DNA from 2 places in the Microlunatus capsulatus genome. Region 1 is predicted to be linked to the other one. Evidence: riboswitches for the same ligand, from Rfam matches in the RefSeq annotation. Region 1 holds a riboswitch; the other holds the start of a gene.
What was found. Region 1 has a riboswitch for thiamine pyrophosphate ahead of tenA (thiaminase II). Riboswitches for the same ligand answer to the same signal wherever they lie in the genome.

Region 1 (8,740 bases):
GGCCCGCGAGCGCTCGGCCGACAGGGTGCCGAGGTTGACCAGCAGCGCGTCCGCGATCCCGGCGAACTCGGCCGACTCCTCGGCGTTCTCCACCATCGCCGGCGACGCGCCGACCGCCAGCAGCACGTTGGCGGTGAAGCCGGCCACCACCACGTTGGTCATGCAGTGCACCAGCGGCGCGCGCTCGCGCACCGCCGTCAGCACCCGCAGCACCTCCGCGCTGTCCACGTCCGTCCCGCTCACACCGGCCACCTCTCCTGCCGCAGCGCGGCGTCGAAGAACATCCACTCGTACCGGGCGCTGGTCAGCGCCGCGGCCTCGGCGTGCGCGCGCTGCGCCGCCGTCAGGCCCGTCCCCAGCCGGTCGACCAGGGCGAGCACCTCCTCGACGACAGCCGCGAAGGCCTCGCCGGCGTAGCTGTCGACCCAGCGCTGGTAGCGCGGCTCGGGACTCCCCGCGGCCGCCAGCGCGGCGCCGGCCCGGGCGTACAGCCAGAAGCAGGGCAGCACGGCGGCCACCCCGTCGGCGACCGCACCGAGGGCGGCGGCGGCCAGCAGGTGGGCGGTGTAGGCGTGCGTGGTGGGGGAGGGTCCCGCCGGCAGCGCGGTCGCGTCGACGCCGACGGCGGCCAGCAGCTCTGCGTGCAGGACCAGCTCGCCCTCGACGGTGCCGGCGGCGTGCCGGGCCAGGACGGCGGTGTCGGCCAGCGCCTCCGCGCGGGAGCCCAGCAGCGCCAGCGCGCGGGCGTAGCCGGCGAGGTAGTGGGCGTCCTGGACGAGGTAGCCGGTGAACACCGCGGGCGCCAGGGTGCCGTCGGCGACCCCGGTCAGGAACGGGTGGGCGAGCACGGCCGCGTCGACGGGAGCGAGCACCGCCCAGAGCCGCTCCGACCACGAGCCGAGGGGTCGCGCCGGCGCGGCCGCCGGGGGTAGCGGCGCGCGGGCGCGCGGGGTGGCAGCTGGGGTGACGTCGAGCACGGCCCACTTCCTCCGCCGGCATTACCCGGCTCAGGTTCAAGCGGTCGGTGGCCGGCAGCCACCCTCTCAGCCCGATCCCGTCGAGCTCCCGCGTCTTGGCCGCACCAGCCTAGGCGAGCGCCTCCGCCCGGTGCGCGTCGGGTCGGCGCATCCGGCCGGTGCCGCCCTGCTGCCAGGGGTGGGGCCCGGCGAGCGGCCGGTAGTCGACGCCGAGGGCGTCCAGCCGCTCCAGATGGGCGACCAGCCGGGGCTCGAACTCGTCCCAGGAGCGGTCCGCCGGGTCCGACCACGCGACCTCGGCGTGCGCGCAGGCCCGCGGGAAGAGCATGTAGTCGACGCGGCGGGTGGTCGGCATGTACTCGGTCCACAGCTGGACCTGGGTGCCCAGCACCAGCGGGTGCGAGTCCGCCGGGATGCCGTCCAGCGGGTCGAAGCCGTACACCTTCTCGACGGTGGTCAGACCGCCGATGGAGTACTGCTCGTCGTCGGAGGCGCTGGGGTAGAAGTCGAGGTAGAGGTGGGTCATCGGCGCCATCACCGTCGGCAGGCCCGCGGCGGTCGCGGCCCGGCCGTAGGAGGAGTCGCGCCAGGCCATCACCACGGAGTCGGCGACGTGCCCGTCGTCGGCGATCTCGTCCCAGCCGACGAGGATCCGCCCGCGCTCGGCGAGCCAGGCGCCCAGCTCGGCGGTGAACCAGCGCTGCAGCTGGTCGGGCCCGAGCAGCCCCCGCTCGGCGGCGAGCTTGCCCGCGGCGTCGCTGGCCAGCCACTCGGTGCGCGGGCACTCGTCGCCGCCGACGTGCACGTAGCGGCTGGGGAAGACGTCGAGCAGCTCCTCGAACAGGTCGTAGACCACGGCCATCGTCCGGTCGTCGAGGTTGAGCACCTCGTCGAAGACGCCGAACGTCGTCGCCGTCGCGTAGCCGGTCTCGGGGTGGTTGCCCAGCTCGGGGTAGGCCGCCAGCACGCCGCTCACGTGGCCGGGGAACTCCAGCTCGGGGACGACGGTGATGCCGCGCTGGTCGGCGTAGGCCACCACGGCCCGCAGCTGGTCCTGGGTGTAGTAGCCCCCGTGCGGGGTGCCGTCGCCCTCGGCGTCGGCGGGCCGGCGCGTCTCGCGGCGCCAGCTGGCCACCTCCTGCAGCTTCGGGTAGCGCTTGGACTCGAAGCGCCAGCCCTGGTCCTCGGTGAGGTGCAGGTGGAGGACGTTGTACTTGTGCAGGGCGATGAGGTCGACCATCCGGAAGAGGTCGGCCAGCGGCATGAAGTGCCGGCCGACGTCGAGGTGGACGCCGCGCCAGGCGTAGGCGGGGGCGTCGTCGACCTCCACGCCCTCGACGACCAGGGCGGCCCCGCTCGGCGCGGGGCGCAGGACGGCCGGCGGCAGCAGCTGCCGCAGCGTCTGGACCGCCCAGTTGACCCCGGCGTCGTCGCCCGCGGTGATGGTGATGCCGTCGGCGTCCACGGCGAGCCGGTAGGCCTCGACCGGCAGCTCCTCGTCGGCGACGAGCCGCAGGGCCCCGCCCTCGGCCCGCGGCAGCTCCAGCCCGGTGCCCGGGGAGAGCAGCCGTCGCACGATCGCCGCCCAGGCGGGCGGGCCGTCCACGGCCAGCTCGGGCGTCAGCGTGAAGGAGGTGTCGGGACGGCGGTGGACCGAGCGCGGTCGGGGTAGCAGCACGCCGTCAGCCTAGGCGGGAAAGGGCTTCCCGTCCGTCACCAGGTGCGCGTAGGGGTCGGCCACCTCGGTGACCCCCCGGAGCACGCAGAACTCGTTGCCCTCGGGGTCGGCCAGGGTGACCCAGCCGCCGCCGTCCGGGCGCCGGTGGTCGCCCACCAGGGTCGCCCCGAGCGCCGTCAGCCGCTCGACCTCCTGCTCGCGGGTGCCGTCGGTCGGCCGCAGGTCCAGGTGCAGCCGGTTCTTGACCGCCTTGCCCTCCGGCACCTCGATGAACAGCAGCCGGGTCCGGCCGTCGGGGGAGAAGATCATGCACTCCTCGTGCCCCGGCTCGTTCGGGTCGGCCGGGTCGTCGGCGAAGCCCAGCACGTCGGCCCACCAGCGGGACTGGGCGCAGGCGTCCCGGCTGTCGACGCTGGTGTGGCTGATGCCCGAGGTCATGCGGCCCGCCGCACCATCAGCCGGTCGAGGTCGTAGCCCTGGGAGACCGGGTTCCACGCCACCCGCGGCGGCCCCTCGGCGACGACGTCCTGCGCGAACAGCGCGCTGAGGAAGATCTCGCTCTCCATGATCGCGATCGGGGCGCCGGGGCAGCGGTGGTGCCCGTCGCCGAAGCTCATCAGCGCCGGCGGCACGGCCCGGGGGAGCGGGCGGCCGGGGCACAGGCTCAGCGGCTCCCCCCCGGCGGTGGCCTCGTCGGCGTTCGCCGCCCGCAGGTCGAGGTCGACGAGGGCGCCGGCGGGCAGCGTCTGCTCCGCGCCGTCGACGTCGACCGCGAGCGGGGCGCGCAGCCGGCGGTAGAGGTGGCCGACGACGGGCTCCAGCCGCAGCGTCTCCTGCAGCAGCGCCTGCCGCGCGTCGCGGTCGCCGGCGCGGTAGCGGGCCAGCAGGTCCGGGTCGTCGAACAGGTGCCAGGCGGCGACGCAGATGAACTCCCGGGTGGTGACCATGCCGGCCGCGCCGTAGGTCAGGCACTCGGTGAGCACGTCGAGGTCGCGGAAGCCGTCGGCGAGCAGCTGGCTGATGACGTCCTCCTGCGGCGCCCGCCGCCGGGCCCGGATCGCGGGCTTCACGTCCTGCCAGTAGAAGCGGGCGGTCGCGGTGCCGGTCCGGGCGGCGCGCAGCCGGCCGAGGACGCCGGAGCCGGAGCTGAGCGGGTCGCCGTCGAAGAGGCTGCTGAGCCGACGGCTCATCCCGCGCCGCGACGACGCCGTCAGCCCGACGACGCGGGCCACCACCTCCACGGCCATCCCCATGGAGAGCTGGCTGAGGTCGACGGCCCGGTCGGTGCGCAGCCCGCCCACCAGCTGGGCCGCGAGCGACTCCATCATCGGCCGGTAGTCCTCGGTCACCTTGGGAGCGAAGAAGCGGGCGGCCGCCCGGCGCTGGTCGCGGTGCTGCGCCCCCTCGAGGAAGAGGATCGGCGGCCGCATGGCCCGCCGGGTGCGGGTGGGCCGGCCCGGCCGCGGGGTCTGGGTGCCGGCCAGCACGCCCTCGGCGCCGAAGCCGGCCTGGGTGGTGCCCTCGGGCTCGCGCAGCACCTGGCGGGCGACGTCGAAGGAGCGGACGACGTAGCGCTCGGGCCCGGCGCCCCGGACGTGCTCCAGCGGCGGCCGGCCGGCGGAGTCGTCGGGGTCGAGCTTGCGGACGGGACAGCCGAGGTGCGGCGCGGGGGAGCTCACGGGGCCCAGCCTCTCAGGCGACCAGATCGCGGGTGATCCGGTCGAGCGACGCCGCGCCCAGCTGCGTCATCACCTGCCGCAGCTCGCCGGTCATCCCGTCCAGCACCGCGCGCACCCCGGTCTCGCCGTCCGCCGCCAGGGCCCACAGGGCGGGCCGGCCGACGAAGACGGCCCGGGCGCCCAGCGCCAGCGCGGCGGCCACGTGCTCGGCCGAGCGGATCCCGCTGTCGGCGTAGACCTCGCCCGCGTCCCCGACGGCCTCGACGACCTCCGGCAGCGCGCGCGCCGCGCTCACCGACGGGCCGAGCCGGCGGCCGCCGTGGGTGGACACGATGACGCCGGCCGCCCCGGCGTCCACGCAGGCGGCCGCGTCGTCGCCGCGCAGCACGCCCTTGACCAGGACGGGCAGCCCGCTGATCTCGCGCAGCCAGCCGATGGTGGCCAGGCTGATGCCGGCGTCCATGTCGACCGCCCCCGGTCCGGCCGCGGCCAGCTCGGCGGCGGTCAGGTTGGTGAGCCGGGACTTCGCCGGCCCCTCCGGCCACTGCCGCGGGTTCACCGACGCGGGCAGCAGCGCGACCATGTCGACGGTCAGCAGCAGGGCGCGGGCGCCGTGGTCGACGGCGCGGCGGACCAGCAGCTCGGTGAGCCCGTGGTCGCGCATGACGTAGACCTGGAACCACCAGGGCGCGCCGGCGGCGGCGACGGTGGAGAACGGCACGGCGACGTTGGTCGAGACCCCCAGCAGGCTGCCGGACGCGGCCGCGGCCCGGGCCATCACCGCCTCGCCCTCGGGGTGCGCACCCAGCTGCTGGGCCATCGGGGCGACCAGCACGGGCGTGGCGACCGGGGTGCCCAGCACCGTCGTCGACGTGTCGAGGGTGCGGAGGTCCTGCAGCGCGCGGGGACGGAAGCGGACGGCCGACCAGTCGGCGGTGCCCTCGGCCGAGCCGCCGCCGGAGCCGGCCGCGGCCCCGTAGTAGGCGCTGACGTGCGGCGGCAGCAGCCCCCGGGCCTGCTCCTCGTAGTCGAACCCGACGACGGGGTCGGGACGGACGTCGTGCACGCCGGGCGCGGAGGTCAGCGGTGCGCTCACGCCGGACGCGGGCCGTCCGCCGGTCCGTCGAGCGGGTCCGAGCCCAGCGGCTCCGCCACGGGCGGCGGGTCGGCGACCGGTGCGGCGGCCCCGGTGGGCGCGCTGTCGGCGGTGCCCGGGGTGTCGTCGCCGTCGAGGCGGTCCCGCACGTCCTCGACCAGCCCGGCGGCCCGCTCGCGGGCGACCTCGACGACCTCCTGCGCAGCCCCGCCCAGGTCCTCCGCGCGGTCCCGGGCCGCCTCGGCCAGGTCGCCCGCCCGGTCCTTGGCGACCGCGAGCGACTCCTCGACCTTCTCGCCCAGCTCCCCGGCCTTGCTCTTGAGGTCGTCCAGCAGTCCCACGGCAGTCTCCTCGGAGTGGCCGGCACGGGGCCGGGCTGGGGTCATCGTAGGACGCCGGCCCGGCCCGGGCCAGGGGCGCGGGAGGTCTGCGGAGCCCGCGCCCGCGGGCCCGGTGGAGGGCTCAGCGGTAGTTCGTGAACTGCACCGCGAAGTCGTAGTCCTGCGCCTTGAGCAGGGCCTGCACGGCCTGCAGGTCGTCGCGGCTCTTGCTGCTCACCCGCAGCTCGTCGCCCTGGATCTGGGCCTTGACGCCCTTGGGTCCCTCGTCGCGGATCAGCTTGGTGACCTTCTTGGCGTTCTCCTGGCTGATGCCCTCGGTCGTGGTGGCGGTGATCTTGTAGAGCTTGCCGGAGGAGCGGGGCTCGCCGGCGTCGAGGGACTTGAGGCTGACGCCGCGCTTGACCAGCTTGGTCTGGAAGACGTCGAGGACGGCCTTGGCCCGCTCCTCGGAGACGGCCTCGATCTCGATCGTCTCGCCCGACCAGCGGATCGAGGCCTCGGTGCCCTTGAAGTCGAAGCGCTGGTGCACCTCCTTGGCCGCCTGGTTGAGGGCGTTGTCGACCTCCTGGCGGTCGACCTTGCTGACGACGTCCATCGAGCTCTCGGATGCCACGTCCGGTCCTCCTCGCGTGCGTGCGGCGGTCGGCGGCTCGGTGCTGCCGCGCGGGTGGACCCGCCGCTCGCCCCCATCATGGCCGAACCCCTCCGCCGGGCGCACGGGGCCGGAGACCGGTTCGCACCGCGGCACGGGAGTTGCTATCGTTCCTTCCCGCCGACCGATCCCCGGATCGCCGGCACGGCAGGTTGCCCGAGTGGCCAAAGGGAGCAGACTGTAAATCTGCCGGCATCGCCTACGTTGGTTCGAACCCAACACCTGCCACGCGAGGATTCGCGTCCACCCCCGGTGGTCGTCTATCCTTGGTTGTCGGTCTGGCCCCTCGGGGCAGGTCCGGTGCGGCCCCTATAGCTCAGTAGGTAGAGCGTCTCCATGGTAAGGAGAAGGTCTGCGGTTCGAATCCGCATGGGGGCTCGGAAACGTCTCCGGGGTGGCTGCGCGAGCAGCCCGACCGGCAGGAATACGCGCTCGGTCCGGGCCGTTGTCCCGTCGGTCACCGAGGGCGGAGCCAGAGCGGGATAGCTCAGGTGGTAGAGCAAGCGGCTCATAATCGCTGTGTCGCGGGTTCGAGTCCCGCTCCCGCTACCAGGTGGCCCGGTCCACGTGACCAGCACGACCCGTCCTCCGGGACGACCCGCTCGAGCATCACCCAGTAGGTTCGAGCAACCGAGAAGAACAAGGATCACCACGATGGCGAAGACCTCTGACGTCCGGCCGAAGATCACGATGGCGTGCACCGTGTGCAAGGAGCGGAACTACATCACCAAGAAGAACCGGCGGAACGACCCCGACCGCATGGAGCTGAACAAGTTCTGCCCGCGCTGCCACACGCACACCGCGCACCGCGAGACCCGCTGAGCACCACGCGCGTGCCGGGTCCCCGACCCACGACCGAGCCGTCCGCTGATGCGGGCGGCTCGTCCGTTTCCCCGACCGGGCCGGCGCTGGTCGGCCTGGCGCACGGCAGCCGCGACGCCGCCGGCACCCGTGCCGTCGAGCAGCTGCTGGAGCTGGTCGGGACGAGCGGCGGCGTCGACGCCCGGACCGCCTTCCTCGACCTCGCCGAGCCGGACCTGACGACCACGGCCGCGGCCCTGGTCGCCGCCGGCCACCGCAGCGCCGTCGTCGTCCCGCTGCTGTTCACGGTCGCCTTCCACGCCACGGTCGACGTCCCCGAGGCCGTCGCGGAGGCCACCGCGGCGACCGGGCTGGAGATCGTCCTCTCCGACATCCTCGGCACCGGGGCGGACACCCTCGAGCTGGTCGGCGCCAGCCTGGCCCGCTCCGCCGTCCCCGCCCAGCACGACGTGCTGCTCTACGCCGTCGGGTCCTCCAACGCCGCCGCCAACGACGCCGTCCACGACCTCGCCGCCCGGCTGGACCGGCAGCGCCCCGGCCGCGTCCGAGCCGCCTTCGCCACCACCGACCCGCGGACGGCGGCCGTGCTGCCCGAGCTGGGCGACCCCGTGGCCCTGCTGCCGCTGTTCCTGTCCCCGGGCCTGCTGCTCCGCCCGCTGGCCGCCCTGGCCGACGAGCGCGGCTGGGCCCTGCTGCCGCCGCTCGGCGACCTCGCCGCTCCGCTGGTCTTGCGCCGCCACGCGCAGGCGCGGCAGCGCTCCGGACTCCGTTAGCGTTGGCGTCATGGCCATCGCGCAGGAGCACGTCGGGCGCACCTACCCCCCGACCGAGCCGTACGAGGTGACCGCGGTCAAGGTGGCCGAGTTCGCGGCCGCCCTCGGCGACCCGGACCCCCGGTACGCCGGTCCCGACGCCGTCGCACCCCCCACCTTCGCCGCCGTGCTGGCCGCCACCGCGTGGCAGGCCCTGTTCGAGGACCCCGAGCTGGACCTGGCGCTGCGCCGGGTGGTGCACGGGGACCAGCGCTTCGACTTCCACCGGCTGCTCCGCGTCGGCGACCGGGTCACCGCGACGCTGACCATCGACAAGGTCCGGGTGCGCGGGGCCGCCGACATCATCGGCGCCTCGATCGCCATCCGCACCCTCGACGACGAGCCGGTCGCCACCGCCGTCGCCACCTTCTTCCACAGCCGCGAGGCCGCCGCGTGAGCGCCGCCGCCGTGCCCGCTGACGTCGCCGTCGGCACGGAGCTGCCGCCGCTGACGGTGCGGCTGACCCGGACCGACCTGGTCCGCTACGCCGGCGCCTCGGGCGACCTCAACCCGATCCACCACTCCGAGCACTTCGCCGCCGCCGTCGGGCTGCCGGGCGTCGTCGCGCACGGGCTGCTGACCATGGGCACGGCGCTGCGCGTCGTCACCGACTGGGTGGGCGACCCGGAGCGCGTCCGCAGCTACGCCGTCCGCTTCACCAAGCCCGTCGTGGTCCCCGACGA
Region 2 (8,740 bases), 2.6 Mb from region 1:
GCGGGGTGAGGCTCAGGGCGTGGGGTGGGCTCAGGTGCGGAAAAGGGTCCGCTGCCTGAGCCTGTCGAAGGCCCCTGGACAGGCGCGGACAGGCGCGGGGCCGTTAGCGGGCGACGGGCCCGGGTACGGCCCTCTCGTGGACCACGCGCAGCGCAGCACCGTCGAGACCGAGCCGGCCGACCTGGGGGCGTCGGAGGGGGAGAGCGCCCCGCCGCCGACCCCGGTCGAGGTGCCGGCCGAGGACGGGCGGGAGGGGACCGAGACGGTCCTGCTGCCCAACCCGGACCAGCCGACCTGGCGGCAGGACTACCCCTACGACACCCGGATGACCGAGAAGGAGTACCAGGCCGCCAAGCGGTCGCTCCAGATCGAGCTGCTCAAGATGCAGAGCTGGGTGAAGGCCACGCAGTCCAAGGTCGCCTGCCTGTTCGAGGGCCGCGACGCCGCCGGCAAGGGCGGCACGATCAAGCGCTTCACCGAGAACCTCAACCCCCGCGGCGCCCGGGTGGTCGCGCTCGAGAAGCCGACCGAGCGCGAGGCCACCCAGTGGTACTTCCAGCGCTACGTCTCGGTGCTGCCCAGCGGCGGGGAGATCGTGCTGTTCGACCGCTCCTGGTACAACCGGGCGGGCGTCGAGCGGGTGATGGGGTTCTGCACGCCGGTCGAGTACCTGGAGTTCATGCGGCAGGCGCCCGACCTGGAGCGGATGCTCGTCCGCAGCGGCCTGCACCTGGTCAAGTTCTGGTTCTCGGTGTCGCGCGACGAGCAGCGCCGGCGGTTCGCGGCCCGGCACACCGACCCGGTCCGGCGCTGGAAGCTCAGCCCGATGGACCTGCAGTCGCTGGACAAGTGGGAGGAGTACACCGCGGCCAAGGAAGCGATGTTCTTCTACACCGACACCGCCGACGCGCCCTGGACCGTGGTCAAGAGCAACGACAAGAAGCGCGCCCGGATCGAGGCGCTGCGCCACGTGCTGTCGGTGCTGGACTACACCGACAAGGACCCCGTCGTCGTCGGCACCCCCGACCCGCTGATCGTCGGCACCGGCCCCTCGGCGCGGATGCTCGACGAGGCCGACGAGGACTCCCGGCGGGTGTTCCCGCACCTCTGAGCGCCCGGGTGTCCCGCGGGGTCCGCGCGTTCTCCCGCTGTTCACCCGCCGGTGGGGTGGTGCGGGAGGGATGTGCGCTACTCTGGTTTAAGTTTCAACAAACAGACCAGGAGAGTTCATGACGCGCATCGCGATCATCGTCGGCAGCACCCGGCCGGGCCGCAACGGCACCGCCGTCGCCGAGTGGGTCCACGCCTACGCCAAGACCCGCACCGACGCCGAGTACGAGCTGATCGACATCGAGCAGTTCCACCTGCCGCTGCTCGACGAGCCGGTGCCCGCGTCCATGGGCATGTACTCCAAGGACCACACCAAGACCTGGGCCGCCACCGTCGCGTCCTTCGACGGCTTCGTCTTCGTCACCCCCGAGTACAACCACAGCCCCTCGGGCGCGCTCAAGAACGCCATCGACTTCGTCTACGGCGAGTGGAACAACAAGGCCGCCGGCTTCGTCGGCTACGGCTCGGTCGGCGCCGTCCGCGCCGTCGAGCAGCTGCGGCTGATCGCCGCCGAGCTCCAGGTCGCCACCGTCCGCGCGCAGGTCGCCCTGAACCTGGCCACCGACTTCAAGAACTACTCCGAGTTCACCCCGGCCGAGCGCCACACGGCCGACCTGGACACGCTGTTCGACCAGCTCGTCAGCTGGACGAAGGCGCTCGAGGGCGTCCGCGCCGCCGCGCAGGAGCCCGTCGCCGCCTGACCGGCACCCGGAGCACCGCTCCACCAGCACGACGCACGACCAGCACCGCCCGGGTCCACCAGGGCCCGGGCGGTCCTGCGTCCGGGGTCAGCGGCGTGCGGGCACCAGCGGCGTCAGGGCGGGCTGCGGCTCACCGGCCCGGTCGACGCGCCGGGCCAGCCGGGTGCGCAGCACGCGCGTGCTGTGCGCGGCGGTGAGCAGCCGCTCGCCCGCGTAGGGCACGCCACCGGCCAGCCGGCGGCCGACGGCGAGCCAGACGCAGACCGCGCGCTCGGCCAGCCAGAGGGGGGCCCACAGGGGCGCGTCGACGGGGAAGGCCGCGTCGCCCCCCGCCCGCCGGCGGCCCAGCTCGGCCAGCGCCACCGGCAGCAGCGCCTCCGCCACCAGGCCGCGGCGGCTCCAGCGGCGCAGCCGGGCCGAGCGCGACGTCGCCCCGCGGGCGAGCAGGGCCGCGACCGGCAGCAGCGACGCCTCGGCGGCCAGCCGGGCCGGCTGGCCGAAGTCGTCGTAGGCCTGCCGGACCCGCTGGCCCCAGAAGTGCCCGGCCTCCGGCGGGCAGCGGCGGACCAGCAGGTCGGGGACGGCGCGCTCGGTGCCGCCGGCAGCCCGCACCGTCCGGGACAGCTCGAGGTTCTCGAACAGCACGTCGCCGTCGTAGCCGCCCATGGCCAGGAAGGTGCTGCGCCGCAGCGCGTAGGTGCCGGGGTAGTCGGCGCCCAGGGCCCGGTTGAGCAGCGTCCGGGCGGTGTCCCACCGGGCGTGCCAGGGTGCGGGGTCGAAGTAGTTCTGCGGCCGCACGAGGTCGGCGTCGGCGAGCAGGTCGACCGCCCGGGCCAGCTGGACGGCGGTCCAGCGGACGTCGTCGTCGGCGATCACCACGTGCTCGTGCCGGGCCAGCCGGACCCCGGTGACCACGCCGGCCACCTTGCCGTTGCGGCCCGGCCAGTCGCCGACCCGGACGTGCCGCACCCAGCCGTCCCACAGGGCGTGGTGCCGCTCCCAGACCGCGTCCTCGCTGCCGTCCACCACGGTGACGTCGACGTCGCGGCTGAGCCGCTGCAGGTACCCGGTCAGCTCCGCCGGGTCCGTGCCCGGACGCCAGCGCAGCGGCACCACGTACTCCACCCCGAGCCGCACGGGCTACCCCTCGACGTCCTGACGCAGCGCGGCGGCGACGGAGACGACGCCGGCCGCGTTCTCGGGGATGGTCCGCAGCGACGTGCGGCCGGCGGCCCAGCTGTCCAGCAGGTGCCGGGTGACCGCGGCGTCGACCGCGAGCGCCACCTGCGCGCCGAAGAGGATGTCGTCCACGAGGTGGGGCTCGTCGAGAGCGAGGCGGCCCGCGACGTCGTGCGCCGCGATCTGCTCGTGCACGGCGTCGGCCTCGATGTGCTCGTCGAAGAACCGCGTGGTGGGCTCGTCGAAGCCGAGCCGGCGCAGCCCGTTGCCGTAGCGCCGCATGGGCAGCGAGGAGGACATCTCCAGCGCGGCGAGGTGCCCGATCGTCGCGCCCAGCAGCCGGCGGTGCAGGCCGAAGAGCGTCATGGTGTTGGCCCAGGCCAGGGTGATGGCGGGGACGTCGTTGAGGTACTGGCCGTAGGAGTCGTCCAGGCCCAGCCCGCGCATGGCGTCGGCGTAGAGCACCGCGTGCATCCACTCCGCGCGGCCTGCCCCGTACTCGTCGGCCTGGATCTCCACCAGCGCGGCCTTGGCGCGACCGGACAGCCGGGGGATCGCCCACGTGTGCGGGTCGGCCTCCTTGAGGTGGTAGACCGACCGGTGCACCAGGTGCTCCCGGTACTCCACGACGGTGCCGGAGCGGGCCAGGTGCCGCGACATCGACGGGCCGTCGTCGCCCTGCACGATCGCGGACAGCGCCGCGGGCACGTCGGCCGGGGCCGGTGTCGCCTGCCGCTGCCCGGCGACCAGGGCCCGCAGGCCGGCCTCCGTGGCGTCCTCGAGCACGGCGGCCAGCCCGACGAGGTCGGGGTGCCACTCCCAGCGGGGGTCGACACCGGGCCAGCTCCGGTGGTGCAGCTCGTGCAGGACCATCAGGGACAGCTGGACGTCGTCGTCGACCAGCACGTCGGCACTGGTGGCGACGATCTGCTCGGCCTGCTGCCGCAGCTGCGGGACGGCCTGCGGCTCCTCGGTGAGCACCCAGAGCAGCTGGGCGCTGAGCGCGCCGCGCGCCAGCAGCGGGGTCCGTCCGGCGCCGCGGTCGAACGCGAGCGCGGTCGGGTACGGGCTTCGTCGCATGTGAGGTCTCCTACCCCTGGGGGCGGCGGGAGAAACCGGGCGGACGACCGCGTCGGTCGTCGCCGGCGGCCCGCGCGCAGTTTTGGGCCAATCGGGCTGGGTACTCAACCACCGTGGCTCCTACTCCTTCCGACCCCGGCCCCGCCCGGGATGCGCAGATCACGATCTACCCCGACGGCCCCATGCTGCTGCGGGGTGACGTCGAGGTGGTCGGCGCCGACGGGGAGCCGCTGCCGCGCCGCCGTCGCACCATCGCGCTCTGCCGGTGCGGGTCCAGCGGGATGATGCCCCTCTGCGACGGCACCCACAAGCTGGTCTGGAAGCCGGGCCGCGACAACGCGCGCCGCCGGGCGGTCGCGGCCGACGAGGACTGACCACCCGCCCGGCGCTCGCGCGCAGGGGGCTCAGGCCCTGCCCGGGCGCAGCCGCACGCCGCTGCGGGGCCGGGTGGGCATCCGCGCGGTGCTCCAGCCGAGGTCCTGGCCGGGGACCGGCGTCCACGGGGCGGCGGCCAGCCGGCGGACGGCGACCTCCAGCAGGGTGAGCGTCACCCCCTCGCCCGGGCAGCGGTGGCCCGTCCGGACGTCCCCGCCGCCCTGCGGCACGAGGGCCTCCTCCTCGACGGGGCCGAGGAAGCGCGCGGGGTCGAACCGGTCCGGGTCGGGCCAGGCCCCGGGGTCGTGGGTGGTGCCGTGCACGTCGAGGACGACGAGCCCGCCCCGGCGGACCGGCTGGCCCAGCACGTCCTGCGCCCGGCGGGCCCGGGCCGCCAGCACCGGGACGAACGGGTAGCAGCGGCGAACCTCGTGCGCGAAGGCCCGGGCGGCCGCCGCGTCGCCGTCGGCGATCCGGGCCCGCCAGCCCGGCTGCTCCACCAGGGCGAGGGCGGCGAAGGCGACGAACCAGGCGACGGCGACGCTGGGCCGGACCACGTTGAGCAGCTCGACGGCGGCGACCCGGGCGGGCAGCAGCCGGCCGGCCCCGTCGCGCCCGCCGGCCAGCACGGCGAGGGCGCTGCCCGGCGGGGGCGTGAGCTCCCCGGCACGGGTGCGCCGGACCAGGCCGGTCGCCCAGCGATCGAGCCGCACCCGGGCGAGGGCGGCCACCGCCCACGGGGGCGGGGCGGTGGCGAACCCGCCGACGACGGCGGCCAGCTGCCGTCCGCGCCGGCGCTGCTCGTCGGGGCCGACGTCGATCCCCGCCCAGGGCAGGACGGCGGACGCGATGAGGTCGACGGCCTCGTCGAAGACGGTGACCTCGTCGCGGCCCGCCCAGCCGGCGACCCGCTCGGCCCACCGCGCGTCGGCCGCCGCGCCGAGCCGGTCGACGGCCTCCGCGCCCAGCACGTCGAGCAGCAGGGCCTTGCGGTGGTGGTGGGCGGCGTCGTCGAGGCCGTGCACGGCCCCGGGGCCGAACAGCACCAGCTTCACCGGCGGCGGGAACGCCCCGCGGCGCCGCAGCCGGTCGTCGTAGAAGCGGCGGACCCCGGCGACCCCGCCGAGGACGACGGCGGGCCGGCCCAGCAGCCGGGTCGGCACCGCCGTCTCCCCGTCGCGCAGCTCCGGCGCCCAGGGGTAGCCCTGCCGCAGCAGGCGCAGGGTCTGGTCGCGTCGTCGCCGCCGGGGCCGCTGGTCGTCCACGTCCCCGCCGTACCCGGTCCCCGCCCGCTGAACCTCGCCCGCCGGACCCTGCCGGCCGGGTGACCACGTCGCGTGAGCCGTGGACGGCGCCCCGGCCGGCATGACGTAGGTTGGTCGCCGAACACGGGAGTCCGGTGAGCCGGGCTGAGAGGAAGGTTCTCCAACCTTCGACCGTCGAACCTGATCTGGGTCATGCCAGCGCAGGGAGGCCTCTTGTCACGTCCCCGTGTCCCTCTGACCGAGAGGTGCACACCATGCCGCACACCACCACCCCGTCCCTCGACGAGCGGACCACCACCGCTCCCGGCCGCCGCTGGCGGGTCGTCGACATCGTCGTCGCCAGCGTCGTCGGCGTCGCCCTGGGCGTCGTCTTCCTCGTCTGGGGCGCCGCCTACAACGTCCTCGAGACGCCGTTCAAGGCGCTGCTGCCGGGCGCGCAGTCCTTCGTCGAGGCGCCCTTCCTGCTGGGCGCCGTCGTCGGCGGGCTGCTCATCCGCAAGCCCGGCGCTGCGATCTACGTCGAGCTGCTGGCCGCCGTCGTCTCGGCCCTGCTGGGCAGCCAGTGGGGCCTGCTGACCCTGGTCTCGGGCCTGGTCCAGGGCCTCGGCGCCGAGATCGTCTTCGCGCTGTTCCTCTACCGGGTCTGGCGGCTGCCCGTCGCCTGGCTCGCGGGCGCGGGCGCCGGCGTCGGCCTGGCGGTCTTCGAGCTGCTGGCCTACTACCCGGGCAGCACCGCCCTGTTCGCCACCGTCTACCTGGTCAGCGCCGTGCTGGGCGGGGCCGTCGTCGCCGGGACGCTGTCGTGGCTGGTCGTCCGCGCCCTGGCCCGGACCGGCGTGCTGCACCGCTTCGCCGCCGGCCGGGACACCGCCGAGCTGGTCTGAGCGTGCCCGCGGTGCCCTCCCGCCAGCCGGTCGCCCCCGCGGCGGCCGGCCCGGCGACGACCCGGCCGGCCCGGGTGCGGGCGCAGGGCTGGGGCTGGCGGCATGCCGGCCGGCGGGCTTGGGCGCTGCGCGGGCTCGACCTGGTCGTCGAGCCGGGGGAGCGGGTGCTGCTGCTCGGCGCCTCCGGGGCCGGCAAGTCGACGCTGCTGCACGCCCTCGCGGGCGTGCTCGGCGACGACGAGGGCGGGGAGGAGGAGGGCGCGCTGCGCCTGGACGGGGCACGCCCCCGCGACGCCCGGGGCCGGGCCGGCCTGGTCCTGCAGGACCCGGAGTCGCAGGTGATCCTCGCCCGGGTCGGCGACGACGTGGCCTTCGGCTGCGAGAACCTCGGCGTCCCCCGCGAAGCCATCTGGCCCCGGGTGTCCGCCGCGCTCGACGCCGTCGGGCTCGACGTGCCCCTCGACCACCCGACCGAGCGCCTCTCCGGCGGCCAGCAGCAGCGGCTCGCCCTGGCCGGCGTGCTGGCCATGCAGCCGGGGGTGCTGCTCCTCGACGAGCCGACCGCCAACCTCGACCCCGAGGGCGTCACCGAGGTCCGCGACGCCGTCGCCCGCGTGCTGGACGCCACCGGGGCCACCTTCCTCGTCGTCGAGCACCGCGTGGCGACCTGGCTGCCGGTGGTGGACCGCGTCGTCGTCCTGGGGCCCGACGGCCTGCTGGCCGACGGCCCCCCGGCCGAGGTGCTGGCCCGGACCGGGCCCGCGCTGGCCGCGGCCGGCATCTGGGTCCCGGACCACCCGCCGCGGGTGCCCGCCCGTCCGCGGCCTGCGCCCGGGCCGCCGCTGCTGGGCGCCGAGGCCCTCGCCGTCGGCCGGGCCGGCCGGCTGGTCCGCTCCGGCGTCGACCTGGAGCTGGCGGCCGGCGCGTCGGTCGCCCTGACCGGCCGCAACGGCGCGGGCAAGTCCACCCTCGCCCTCACCCTGGCCGGGCTGCTCGACCCGCTCGCCGGCCGCGTCCGGGCCCACCCCGCGCTGGCCCGCGGGCTGGGGGACCGGCCGCACGGCTGGCGCTCGCGCGAGCTGGTGTCCCGGGTGGGCGTCGTCTTCCAGGAGCCGGAGCACCAGTTCCTCACCGCCTCCGTCCAGGCCGAGCTGGAGGTGGGCCTGCGCGCCACCCGGCGGCTCGACGCGGCCGGCCGCGCGCGGGTCGCCGAGCTGCTGGCCCGGCTGCGGCTGGAGGGCCTGGCCCGGGCCAACCCCTTCACCCTCTCCGGCGGGGAGAAGCGGCGGCTGTCGGTGGCCACGGTGCTGGTCACCTCGCCCGACCTGCTGGTGCTCGACGAGCCGACGTTCGGCCAGGACGCGCTGACCTGGGCCGGGCTGGTGGACCTCCTCGGGGCCCTGCTCGCCGAGGGCCGCACCGTCCTCTCGGTGACCCACGACCGGGCCTTCGTCGACGCCCTGGGCGGCACCGAGCTGGTGCTCGGCCCCGGCGACGGCGTCCGTGCCCCGGCGGCGGCGCGGTGAGCACCGCGGTGCTCGCGGGCCCGGGGCGTCGGGTGCTCACCGTCAACCCGGTGGCCAAGATCGCCGCGCTGGTCCCGCTGACGCTCTGCCTGCTCAGCACGCTGGACTGGCTCTCGGCCGTCGTCGCCGTCGTCGGCGAGCTCGTCGTCTTCCTCGCCGTCGGGCTGCGGGCGCGCGGGCTGGGCCGGCGGCTGCTCCCGCTGCTGGTGGCCGCCCCGCTGGCCGGGGTGACGATGGTGCTCTACGGCCGGCCGTCGGGGGAGACCTACCTGCGGCTGGGTCTGGTGCACGTCACCGAGGGCTCGGTCGCCATCGGCCTGGCCACGACGGCCCGGCTGGTGGCCATCGCGCTGCCGGCGGTCGTGCTGCTGGCCACCATCGACCCGACCGACCTCGCCGACGGCCTCGCCCAGCGCTGGCGGCTGCCCGGCCGGTTCGTCCTCGGGGCGCTGGCGGGGCTGCGGCTGGTGGGGCTGTTCCTGCAGGACTGGCGCTCCCTCGAGCTGGCCCGGCGCGCCCGCGGCGTCGCCGACTCGGGCCGGCTGCGCCGGTTCGCCGGGCAGGTGCTGGCGCTGCTCGTGCTCGCGGTCCGACGGGGCAGCCGGCTGGCGACGGCGATG

Region 2: another riboswitch for thiamine pyrophosphate. It lies ahead of JOF54_RS19645 (ECF transporter S component); the one in region 1 lies ahead of tenA (thiaminase II).

What each region holds. Positions count from the first base shown of each region.
Region 1 covers NZ_JAGIOB010000001.1:1,679,170-1,687,909, reverse strand. Annotated here, with positions in the region: gene thiM (hydroxyethylthiazole kinase) at 1-243, opposite strand, end outside; gene tenA (thiaminase II) at 240-977, opposite strand; TPP riboswitch at 983-1,071, opposite strand; gene JOF54_RS07805 (beta-N-acetylhexosaminidase) at 1,087-2,655, opposite strand; gene JOF54_RS07800 (VOC family protein) at 2,665-3,093, opposite strand; gene JOF54_RS21845 (cytochrome P450) at 3,090-4,334, opposite strand; gene JOF54_RS07790 (alpha-hydroxy acid oxidase) at 4,348-5,430, opposite strand; gene JOF54_RS07785 (hypothetical protein) at 5,427-5,771, opposite strand; gene JOF54_RS07780 (YajQ family cyclic di-GMP-binding protein) at 5,893-6,384, opposite strand; tRNA gene JOF54_RS07775 (tRNA-Tyr) at 6,570-6,651, shown strand; tRNA gene JOF54_RS07770 (tRNA-Thr) at 6,729-6,801, shown strand; tRNA gene JOF54_RS07765 (tRNA-Met) at 6,900-6,975, shown strand; gene rpmG (50S ribosomal protein L33) at 7,078-7,245, shown strand; gene JOF54_RS07755 (sirohydrochlorin chelatase) at 7,257-8,018, shown strand; gene JOF54_RS07750 (FAS1-like dehydratase domain-containing protein) at 8,029-8,454, shown strand; gene JOF54_RS07745 (MaoC/PaaZ C-terminal domain-containing protein) at 8,451-8,740, shown strand, end outside.
Region 2 covers NZ_JAGIOB010000001.1:4,231,041-4,239,780, forward strand. Annotated here, with positions in the region: gene ppk2 (polyphosphate kinase 2) at 326-1,111, shown strand; gene JOF54_RS19620 (NADPH-dependent FMN reductase) at 1,230-1,811, shown strand; gene JOF54_RS19625 (glycosyltransferase family 2 protein) at 1,899-2,948, opposite strand; gene JOF54_RS19630 (iron-containing redox enzyme family protein) at 2,952-4,070, opposite strand; gene JOF54_RS19635 (CDGSH iron-sulfur domain-containing protein) at 4,184-4,444, shown strand; gene JOF54_RS19640 (cytochrome P450) at 4,475-5,710, opposite strand; TPP riboswitch at 5,833-5,935, shown strand; gene JOF54_RS19645 (ECF transporter S component) at 5,965-6,594, shown strand; gene JOF54_RS19650 (ABC transporter ATP-binding protein) at 6,606-8,120, shown strand; gene JOF54_RS19655 (energy-coupling factor transporter transmembrane component T family protein) at 8,117-8,740, shown strand, end outside.